One region of the Solibacillus sp. FSL H8-0523 genome, then DNA from elsewhere that is predicted to be linked to it. Evidence: a T-box and tRNA genes for the amino acid it is inferred to sense, from the RefSeq annotation. Region 1 holds a T-box; the other regions hold tRNA genes.
The links. The T-box of region 1 lies ahead of tyrS (tyrosine--tRNA ligase). A T-box ahead of a tRNA ligase gene usually reads a tRNA of that ligase, here a tRNA-Tyr.
Positions count from the first base shown of each region.

Region 2: it has a tRNA-Tyr gene. The T-box ahead of tyrS (tyrosine--tRNA ligase) is inferred to sense a tRNA for this amino acid. The anticodon was not compared.
Region 3: it has a tRNA-Tyr gene. The T-box ahead of tyrS (tyrosine--tRNA ligase) is inferred to sense a tRNA for this amino acid. The anticodon was not compared.

Region 1 covers NZ_CP150291.1:3,134,710-3,137,957, forward strand. Annotated here, with positions in the region: gene NSQ62_RS15625 (PstS family phosphate ABC transporter substrate-binding protein) at 1-88, opposite strand, end outside; gene tyrS (tyrosine--tRNA ligase) at 382-1,653, opposite strand; T-box leader at 1,731-1,935, opposite strand; gene NSQ62_RS15635 (transglycosylase domain-containing protein) at 2,038-3,248, shown strand, end outside.
Region 2 covers NZ_CP150291.1:3,558,217-3,561,464, forward strand. Annotated here, with positions in the region: gene NSQ62_RS17810 (DMT family transporter) at 1-11, shown strand, start outside; gene nagB (glucosamine-6-phosphate deaminase) at 38-769, opposite strand; tRNA gene NSQ62_RS17820 (tRNA-Leu) at 1,048-1,129, opposite strand; tRNA gene NSQ62_RS17825 (tRNA-Cys) at 1,181-1,254, opposite strand; tRNA gene NSQ62_RS17830 (tRNA-Gly) at 1,260-1,334, opposite strand; tRNA gene NSQ62_RS17835 (tRNA-Gln) at 1,340-1,414, opposite strand; tRNA gene NSQ62_RS17840 (tRNA-His) at 1,442-1,517, opposite strand; tRNA gene NSQ62_RS17845 (tRNA-His) at 1,558-1,633, opposite strand; tRNA gene NSQ62_RS17850 (tRNA-Trp) at 1,659-1,732, opposite strand; tRNA gene NSQ62_RS17855 (tRNA-Tyr) at 1,742-1,825, opposite strand; tRNA gene NSQ62_RS17860 (tRNA-Thr) at 1,833-1,908, opposite strand; tRNA gene NSQ62_RS17865 (tRNA-Phe) at 1,917-1,992, opposite strand; tRNA gene NSQ62_RS17870 (tRNA-Asp) at 2,015-2,090, opposite strand; tRNA gene NSQ62_RS17875 (tRNA-Met) at 2,094-2,168, opposite strand; tRNA gene NSQ62_RS17880 (tRNA-Val) at 2,188-2,263, opposite strand; tRNA gene NSQ62_RS17885 (tRNA-Glu) at 2,287-2,361, opposite strand; tRNA gene NSQ62_RS17890 (tRNA-Ser) at 2,375-2,466, opposite strand; tRNA gene NSQ62_RS17895 (tRNA-Asn) at 2,477-2,552, opposite strand; rRNA gene rrf (5S ribosomal RNA) at 2,567-2,682, opposite strand; rRNA gene NSQ62_RS17905 (23S ribosomal RNA) at 2,794-3,248, opposite strand, start outside.
Region 3 covers NZ_CP150291.1:3,968,087-3,971,334, reverse strand. Annotated here, with positions in the region: rRNA gene NSQ62_RS19985 (23S ribosomal RNA) at 1-1,126, shown strand, start outside; rRNA gene rrf (5S ribosomal RNA) at 1,192-1,307, shown strand; tRNA gene NSQ62_RS19975 (tRNA-Tyr) at 1,351-1,434, shown strand; tRNA gene NSQ62_RS19970 (tRNA-Trp) at 1,444-1,517, shown strand; tRNA gene NSQ62_RS19965 (tRNA-His) at 1,546-1,621, shown strand; tRNA gene NSQ62_RS19960 (tRNA-Gln) at 1,647-1,721, shown strand; tRNA gene NSQ62_RS19955 (tRNA-Lys) at 1,737-1,812, shown strand; tRNA gene NSQ62_RS19950 (tRNA-Gly) at 1,864-1,935, shown strand; tRNA gene NSQ62_RS19945 (tRNA-Leu) at 1,944-2,032, shown strand; tRNA gene NSQ62_RS19940 (tRNA-Arg) at 2,040-2,116, shown strand; tRNA gene NSQ62_RS19935 (tRNA-Pro) at 2,136-2,212, shown strand; tRNA gene NSQ62_RS19930 (tRNA-Ala) at 2,219-2,294, shown strand; tRNA gene NSQ62_RS19925 (tRNA-Met) at 2,315-2,388, shown strand; tRNA gene NSQ62_RS19920 (tRNA-Ser) at 2,399-2,491, shown strand; tRNA gene NSQ62_RS19915 (tRNA-Met) at 2,522-2,596, shown strand; tRNA gene NSQ62_RS19910 (tRNA-Asp) at 2,600-2,675, shown strand; tRNA gene NSQ62_RS19905 (tRNA-Phe) at 2,684-2,759, shown strand; tRNA gene NSQ62_RS19900 (tRNA-Gly) at 2,763-2,836, shown strand; tRNA gene NSQ62_RS19895 (tRNA-Ile) at 2,847-2,923, shown strand; tRNA gene NSQ62_RS19890 (tRNA-Asn) at 2,933-3,008, shown strand; tRNA gene NSQ62_RS19885 (tRNA-Glu) at 3,010-3,081, shown strand; gene NSQ62_RS19880 (GNAT family N-acetyltransferase) at 3,103-3,248, opposite strand, start outside.

The sequences.
Region 1 (3,248 bases):
AAAATGCAATAAACGAAAAGAACCCTATCGGTATCAACGTAAATATCGCCAAAGCAATCTTTCCACCACAAGATTTTTCCACTATCATCACCCTCCTTTTTATAGTGTAATTTTACACTATCAGTTTAAAATTACAACTAAAAAATAAAAGATTCTCATTATTATAAGGATTGTTTTAAGTATAAATTTCTACATATTTATTGGTGGGCTAGGCATGACAGCGCTAAAGCCATGTATACTCCTGTGGGAACAGCAAATCTTTATTTGCGACGAAAGCGTAGCGACAGGAGCACCGCGCGGAAAATTCATTTTTTGTGCCGTCATCAAGAAAAACAAAAACGCCCTAGAAAATACTAGGACGCTTTGTACTTGCTTCTTTAATTAAGCAAATTTCACCATATGATATTTTTTCTTACCGCGGCGGATAATCGCGAATGCGTCCTCTAAACGGTCTTTCCCGTCGATTACGTATTCTAAATCCGTCACTTTTTCACCATTTACACTAATTGCACCGTTTGTCACATCTTCACGTGCTTGGCGTTTTGATGAAGAAATACCTGCTTCTACGATAAGATCTACAATGTTCTTGTCTTCTTTTGATACTTCTACAGAAGGAACACCTGCGAATGCGACTTTCATTTCCATTACTGATAATGCTTTTAAGTCACCAGAGAATAATGCAGCCGTAATGCGCTCTGCCTGCGCTAAGCCTTCTTCACCGTGAATCAGCTTTGTCATTTCAGCTGCTAATGTTTTTTGTGCTTTACGTAAGTGTGCTTCTGTTTCAACACTTTCTGCTAAGCCTTCAATTTCTTCGCGTGTTAAGAACGTGAAGATTTTTAAGTATTTCACAACATCTGCATCCGCTGTGTTAATCCAGAATTGGTAGAACTCGTATGGCGATGTTTTCTTCGCATCTAACCATACGGCGCCACCTGCTGTTTTACCGAATTTCGTACCATCTGCTTTTGTTACAAGTGGAATCGTAATACCGAATGCTTTGGCATTTTCATCATGCGTTTTACGGATCATTTCTAAACCAGTTGTGATATTGCCCCACTGATCTGAACCGCCTACTTGAATACGCACGTTGAAGTGGTCGTATAAATGGTTGAAGTCCATCCCTTGGATTAATGTGTACGCAAATTCAGTAAACGAAATCCCTGAATCAAGGCGTGATGCCACAGTATCTTTATTTAAAATGTAATTGACGTTAATTAGCTTCCCGTAATCGCGTAGGAAATCGATTAATGTCATTTGGCCAGCCCAGTCATTGTTGTTGACTAAAATCGCACCGTTGTCTGCATCCGATGAGAAGTCGAATAAACGCTCCATTTGCGCTTTTAAACCGCGCACGTTTGCATCTACTTGCTCCATCGTTTGTAGTTGGCGCTCTTCTGAACGACCTGATGGATCCCCTACTGTACCTGTTGCCCCACCTACTAGTAAAACTGGTTTGTGACCTGCTTTTTGGAAGCGACGTAATGTTAAAAGTGGTACGATATGACCGATGTGCATTGAATCTGCTGTTGGGTCAACCCCTACGTATAACGATACATTTTGCTCATTTAATAATTTTTCCATACCTTCTGCGTCTGTTTGTTGGTATAACAGGCCGCGCCACTCTAAATCTTGTAATAATTCGTTTGTCATTGTATTTCTCTCCTTTTACATGTTTGTTCATCTGCAATGTAAGGAAAAATAAAAACGCCCCTACACGCAAATTTGCATGCAGGGACGTTAAATTAACAGTTTAACGCGGTACCACCCGGCTTGAAGAAAAAAATTTCTTCCACTTTAAGCGTTTTTATCGCAGACGATGCGTTCAAGCTCCAAGAACGTAATTCGTAAAATCGTTTTGTCTAGCTTTCACCAACCGCTAGCTCTCTAAAACAGGGAACGTTTTTACTACTGCAAACTCTTCAATGCTTGAAATTTATACTCTCTATTCTACTTAGTATTTAGACGATGTCAATAATTATATTCGCTTAGATGGCAAATATGCTATAATAAACAGGATTTTAGGAGGGCGATACTGTGAAAGAATGGCTTGATCAATTAAACGAAAAAATCGAATCCCTTGCTTCTTCAAAGCCGATGCGCTATTTAAGAATTAGTGGTGGCGTATTTTGGAATCTTTCGTTATTAGCAATGATTTTTCTAACGACCGCCGTTATTGCCGTTGGTGGTATTGGCTTAGGTTATTTTGCTTCATTAGTAAAAGACGAGCCCCTACGTTCCAAAGAAGAAATGCGCGAACAAATTCTTAGCTATGAAGAAACAAGTGAAATTTACTTTGCAAATGATATTTACATAGGAAAAATTCGTACAGATTTAGACCGACGTGAAACATCACTAGCAAACATATCTCCAATTGTTATTAATGCTGTTATGGCAACTGAAGATGAATACTTCCGCGAGCATCCTGGAATTGTACCAAAAGCGGTGCTGCGCGGGCTATTACAAGACGTCTCGAACTCATCGACACAAACAGGTGGTTCAACGCTAACACAGCAATTAATCAAAAACCAAATTTTAACGAATGAAGTATCCTACGAACGTAAAGCAAAAGAAATTTTGCTAGCATATCGTTTAGAGCACTTCATGAGTAAAGAAGAAATTTTAGAAGCATACTTAAATATTATTCCATATGGTCGTAACTCATCAGGGCGTAATATTGCCGGGATTGAAACAGCCGCACAAGGAATTTTCGGTGTCAAAGCATCCGAGTTAAACTTACCTCAAGCTGCTTACATTGCCGGGATTCCGCAAGCACCTTTTAAATACACGCCATTCACGAACAAAGGTGAAAAAAAGAGTGCAGAGGGTATGCAACCAGGGATTGACCGTATGAAAACGGTACTTTACCGCATGCAAGAAGTTGGCTACATTACAGAAAAAGAATACGATGAAGCCGTTAAATACGATATTACAAAAGACTTCAAGGAGCGCGAAAATCGCCCCGAAGACAAATATCCTTGGTTAACTATAGAACTCGAGGAACGTGCCAAAGAGATTTTTGCAAAAAAGCTCGCTGAAAAAGATGGCATCGATCCCGCGCGTTTTACAGAAGAGTCCAATTTAAAACTAAAATATGGTATTTTAGCTGACCGTACATTACGTTCTGGTGGCTATCGTATTTACTCAACTATCGATAAAGATATGTATGACGCCATGCAACAAGTAACCAAAGACTTCACGCTTTATGGTCAAACCTATAAGAAAAAGGTAAAAGATCCTGAAACGGG
Region 2 (3,248 bases), 420 kb from region 1:
TTAAAAAATGAGGAGTGCATTTAAGCACTCCTCATCATTATTTTACACCTGTATAAATCACTGTTACATCTTTGTGATTGTGCAGGGCACTTGCTGGGAAGTCCTCTGTCACTTCACCGCTACGCAGACGATCCATGGCTTCCTGCTTTGATGCACCTGAAATTAATAAAACGACTTTCTTCGCATTCATGATTGTTTGAATACCCATTGTAATGGCATATGTTGGCACTTCATCGATTGAATTGAAATAAATTTTATTCGCATCACGTGTCGACTCTGTCAGTTCTACAACATTTGTCCCTAATGTAAATGGTGTACCTGGCTCATTAAAACCAATATGTCCGTTTATGCCAATACCTAATAGCTGAATATCAACACCACCAGCTGCCTCAATCATCTCATCATAGTGCGCGGCAGCCGCTTGTAAGTCCGCTGTATCCCCTTTTGGCACATGGATATTCTCACGCTTCATATCAACGTGATTAAATAGATTTTGATCCATATAGTAATGGTAGCTCGCTTCATTTGTAGGATTAATCCCAACGTATTCATCTAAGTTGTAAGACTGTGCCTGTTCAAATGAAATTTCTCCAGCTTGATACGCCTCAACTAGTTCTTTATAAAAGCCTTCTGGTGTCCCACCTGTTGCTAAACCTAATACCATTTTTGGATTGTGCTTTAATTCCGCTTTAAACATATCCGCCGCAAGCTTGCTCATTTCCTCGTAATTTGCTGCTTCAATCCATTTTAAATTTACTACTGCATTCATTCCATTACCTTCTTTCATCTATTCATAATTTCAGTTATTTAAATTAAATTCGTTAAATCCATTTCTCACATCATCATGTCAATTCTAAAGTAATTCTTTCTAACATGCTATAAAAAAACACGTAGTATTTCAGTTAAAAACACAATTATTCTGTTTGTAAAGGAGATTTTCTGTTTCAATCTCTATTTGAAGGAAACTCCAATAAAAAAAGACCCCTAGTATAAATACTAGAAGTCTTCATTTGATAAGGTTTTTGGCAATTCACCTTATCGATCTGATACCGATAGTCGGGGTCGAACCGACACTCCCGAAGGAACCGGATTTTGAGTCCGGCGCGTCTGCCAATTCCGCCATATCGGCAAGAAAATGGGTATAAAAAAAATCGGCTTAACCGATTTGATCTAAAAAATATGGAGGCGGCAACCGGATTTGAACCGGTGGTAGAGGTGTTGCAGACCTGTGCCTTACCACTTGGCTATGCCGCCATATTTGGAGCGGAAGACGAGGTTCGAACTCGCGACCCCCACCTTGGCAAGGTGGTGTTCTACCACTGAACTACTTCCGCAAAAATGGCTGGGGAACCTGGATTCGAACCAGGGCATGACGGAATCAAAATCCGTTGCCTTACCGCTTGGCTATACCCCAAAAATTTCATATTTATTATATTAAGAATGGGGCGACTGATGGGAATTGAACCCACGAATGCCGGAATCACAATCCGGTGCGTTAACCACTTCGCCACAACCGCCACTATCATATAATTTTACTTCTTAAACCTAAATAAAGAATGGGGCGACTGATGGGAATTGAACCCACGAATGCCGGAATCACAATCCGGTGCGTTAACCACTTCGCCACAACCGCCATTATACTTATTTGAATCTTAAAATGGCAGGGGCAGTAGGAATCGAACCCACACTGACGGTTTTGGAGACCGTAGTTCTACCTTTAAACTATGCCCCTGTAAAGATATGGTGGAGGGGGACGGATTCGAACCGCCGAACCCTAAGGAGCGGATTTACAGTCCGCCGCGTTTAGCCACTTCGCTACCCCTCCAGGGTAATGGTGCCGGCGAAAGGAGTCGAACCCTCGACCTACTGATTACAAGTCAGTTGCTCTACCAACTGAGCTACACCGGCAACATATATGGTGGGTTTGGACGGAATCGAACCGCCGACACTTAGAGCTTCAATCTAATGCTCTACCAACTGAGCTACAAACCCACGTATGTAATAATTAAAAAAATGGCGGTCCCGACCGGGATCGAACCGGCGATCTCCTGCGTGACAGGCAGGCATGTTAACCGCTACACCACGGGACCATTTGGTTGCGGGGATAGGACTTGAACCTATGACCTTCGGGTTATGAGCCCGACGAGCTACCACTGCTCCACCCCGCGACAATACTATTTAATTAAATGGTGGAGGATGACGGGCTCGAACCGCCGACCCCCTGCTTGTAAGGCAGGTGCTCTCCCAGCTGAGCTAATCCTCCATGCTGGATATAAAAAATATAAATGGTGACCCGTACGGGATTCGAACCCGTGTTACCGCCGTGAAAGGGCGGTGTCTTAACCACTTGACCAACGGGCCATACTAAATTGCCTGGCGGAGAGTAAGGGAGTCGAACCCTTGATACAGTGTTACCCGCATACACGATTTCCAATCGTGCTCCTTCGGCCTCTCGGACAACTCTCCAAGATTTAGATGGCTCCGAAGGCAGGACTCGAACCTGCGACCTGCCGGTTAACAGCCGGATGCTCTACCAACTGAGCTACTTCGGAATAATTATATACTAGCCTAGCGACGTCCTACTCTCACAGGGGGAAACCCCCAACTACCATCGGCGCTAAAGAGCTTAACTTCCGTGTTCGGTATGGGAACGGGTGTGACCTCTTTGCCATCATCACTAGACTATTCGAAAGACATTATTTATTATATTATGTATAACTTATTCAGTCAAGCATTTTTTAATATTTTTATTCTTTCAAAACTGGATAAACGGTTCATTGATGTTCATAAATTGTGGTTAAGTCCTCGACCGATTAGTATTCGTCAGCTCCACACATCACTGCGCTTCCACCTCGAACCTATCTACCTGATCGTCTTTCAGGGGTCTTACTTACTTGCGTAATGGGAAATCTCATCTTGAGGGGGGCTTCATGCTTAGATGCTTTCAGCACTTATCCCGTCCACACATAGCTACCCAGCGATGCTCTTGGCAGAACAACTGGTACACCAGCGGTGTGTCCATCCCGGTCCTCTCGTACTAAGGACAGCTCCTCTCAAATTTCCTACGCCCACGACGGATAGGGACCGAACTGTCTCACGACGTTCTGAACCCAGCTCGCGTACCGCTTTAATGGGCGAACAGCCCAACCCTTGGGACCGACTACAGCCCCAGGATGCGATGAGCCGACATCGAGGTGCCAAACCTCCCCGTCGATGTGGACTCTTGGGGGAGATAAGCCTGTTATCCC
Region 3 (3,248 bases), 830 kb from region 1:
CTGTTTAGCAAAAACACAGGTCTCTGCAAAACCGTAAGGTGACGTATAGGGGCTGACGCCTGCCCGGTGCTGGAAGGTTAAGAGGAGTGGTTAGCGCAAGCGAAGCTGCGAATTGAAGCCCCAGTAAACGGCGGCCGTAACTATAACGGTCCTAAGGTAGCGAAATTCCTTGTCGGGTAAGTTCCGACCCGCACGAAAGGCGTAACGATCTGGGCACTGTCTCAACGAGAGACTCGGTGAAATTATAGTACCTGTGAAGATGCAGGTTACCCGCGACAGGACGGAAAGACCCCGTGGAGCTTTACTGTAGCCTGATATTGAATTTTGGTACAACTTGTACAGGATAGGTAGGAGCCAGAGATCCCGGAGCGCCAGCTTCGGAGGAGGCGTCAGTGGGATACTACCCTGGTTGTATTGAACTTCTAACCCATGCCCCTTAGCGGGGTAGGAGACAGTGTCAGGCGGACAGTTTGACTGGGGCGGTCGCCTCCTAAAGAGTAACGGAGGCGCCCAAAGGTTCCCTCAGAATGGTTGGAAATCATTCGTAGAGTGTAAAGGCATAAGGGAGCTTGACTGCGAGACCTACAAGTCGAGCAGGGTCGAAAGACGGGCTTAGTGATCCGGTGGTTCCGCATGGAAGGGCCATCGCTCAACGGATAAAAGCTACCCCGGGGATAACAGGCTTATCTCCCCCAAGAGTCCACATCGACGGGGAGGTTTGGCACCTCGATGTCGGCTCATCGCATCCTGGGGCTGTAGTCGGTCCCAAGGGTTGGGCTGTTCGCCCATTAAAGCGGTACGCGAGCTGGGTTCAGAACGTCGTGAGACAGTTCGGTCCCTATCCGTCGTGGGCGTAGGAAATTTGAGAGGAGCTGTCCTTAGTACGAGAGGACCGGGATGGACACACCGCTGGTGTACCAGTTGTTCTGCCAAGAGCATCGCTGGGTAGCTATGTGTGGACGGGATAAGTGCTGAAAGCATCTAAGCATGAAGCCCCCCTCAAGATGAGATTTCCCATTACGCAAGTAAGTAAGACCCCTGAAAGACGATCAGGTAGATAGGTTCGAGGTGGAAGCGCAGTGATGTGTGGAGCTGACGAATACTAATCGGTCGAGGACTTAACCACAATTTATGAACATCAATGAAACGTTTATCCAGTTTTGAAAGAATAAATTCTTTCAACTTAATAAGTGAAGTGACGATGGCAAAGAGGTCACACCTGTTCCCATACCGAACACAGAAGTTAAGCTCTTTAGCGCCGATGGTAGTTGGGGGTTTCCCCCTGTGAGAGTAGGACGTCGCTTCGCTTATTTTTTAATGCTCTAAATGCTCTGATAAGTATTTTATGTCGGAGGGGTAGCGAAGTGGCTAAACGCGGCGGACTGTAAATCCGCTCCTTAGGGTTCGGCGGTTCGAATCCGTCCCCCTCCACCATTTATTTATAGGGGCATAGTTTAAAGGTAGAACTACGGTCTCCAAAACCGTCAGTGTGGGTTCAATTCCTACTGCCCCTGCCAATTTCAAATAAATACAATAATTATAATGGCGGTTGTGGCGAAGTGGTTAACGCACCGGATTGTGATTCCGGCATTCGTGGGTTCAATTCCCATCAGTCGCCCCATTTATTTTAATAAATAACTTATTGTTGGGGTATAGCCAAGCGGTAAGGCAACGGATTTTGATTCCGTCATGCCCTGGTTCGAATCCAGGTTCCCCAGCCATTCTCTTTTAATAAAGAGCCATTAGCTCAGTTGGTAGAGCATCTGACTTTTAATCAGAGGGTCGAAGGTTCGAGTCCTTCATGGCTCACCAGTTTTTTATAAAATTACATAACTTGTCAGTATAAAAATATCTTGCATTTTTGCGGAAGTAGTTCAGTGGTAGAACACCACCTTGCCAAGGTGGGGGTCGCGAGTTCGAACCTCGTCTTCCGCTTCAAATATGCCGGGGTGGCGGAACTGGCAGACGCACAGGACTTAAAATCCTGCGGTGAGTGATCACCGTGCCGGTTCGATTCCGGCCCTCGGCACCATTTTTACGCGCTCGTAGCTCAATTGGATAGAGCATCTGACTACGAATCAGAAGGTTGTAGGTTCAAGTCCTGTCGAGCGCACCAATATATGTTTTGACAAATTCGGAATGTAGCTCAGCTTGGTAGAGCACTTGGTTTGGGACCAAGGGGTCGTAGGTTCGAATCCTGTCATTCCGACCATTTTATGGGGCCTTAGCTCAGCTGGGAGAGCGCCTGCCTTGCACGCAGGAGGTCAGCGGTTCGATCCCGCTAGGCTCCACCAATTTTTTCATAACTTTATATGGCTGCCTAGCTCAGCTGGCTAGAGCATTCGGTTCATACCCGAAAGGTCGTGGGTTCGACTCCCTCGGCAGCCATCTTTATTTCGGAGGTATACCCAAGTTCGGCTGAAGGGATCGGTCTTGAAAACCGACAGGCGGGTAACACCGCGCGGGGGTTCGAATCCCTCTACCTCCTCCATTTTAATTTCATAAGTTTTAATAGTATTGTCGCGGGGTGGAGCAGTGGTAGCTCGTCGGGCTCATAACCCGAAGGTCACAGGTTCAAGTCCTGTCCCCGCAACCAAATGGTCCCGTGGTGTAGCGGTTAACATGCCTGCCTGTCACGCAGGAGATCGCCGGTTCGATCCCGGTCGGGACCGCCATTTTTTGTGGGTTTGTAGCTCAGTTGGTAGAGCATTAGATTGAAGCTCTAAGTGTCGGCGGTTCGATTCCGTCCAAACCCACCATTTGCGGGTGTAGTTTAGTGGTAAAACCTCAGCCTTCCAAGCTGATGTTGTCGGTTCGATTCCGATCACCCGCTCCAGTTTTATTTGGGGCCTATAGCTCAGCTGGTTAGAGCGCACGCCTGATAAGCGTGAGGTCGATGGTTCGAGTCCATTTAGGCCCACCATATAATTGTTCCGAAGTAGCTCAGTTGGTAGAGCATCCGGCTGTTAACCGGCAGGTCGCAGGTTCGAGTCCTGCCTTCGGAGCCATGGCCCGTTGGTCAAGCGGTTAAGACACCGCCCTTTCACGGCGGTAACACGAGTTCGATTCTCGTACGGGTCATTCACAGGCGTATAGCAGAGGCTATGCGCTTTTTTCTTTTGCTAAGAATAATTGTCGGTAAAAATGGTAGAACCAAAGTCGCCCATTCGGGGGGTGTCTTTGGTTCTTTTTTGTTAAAGGAGCAAGCTCATATAAATTATTTACAAATTGTCCATCAATCCACAAAG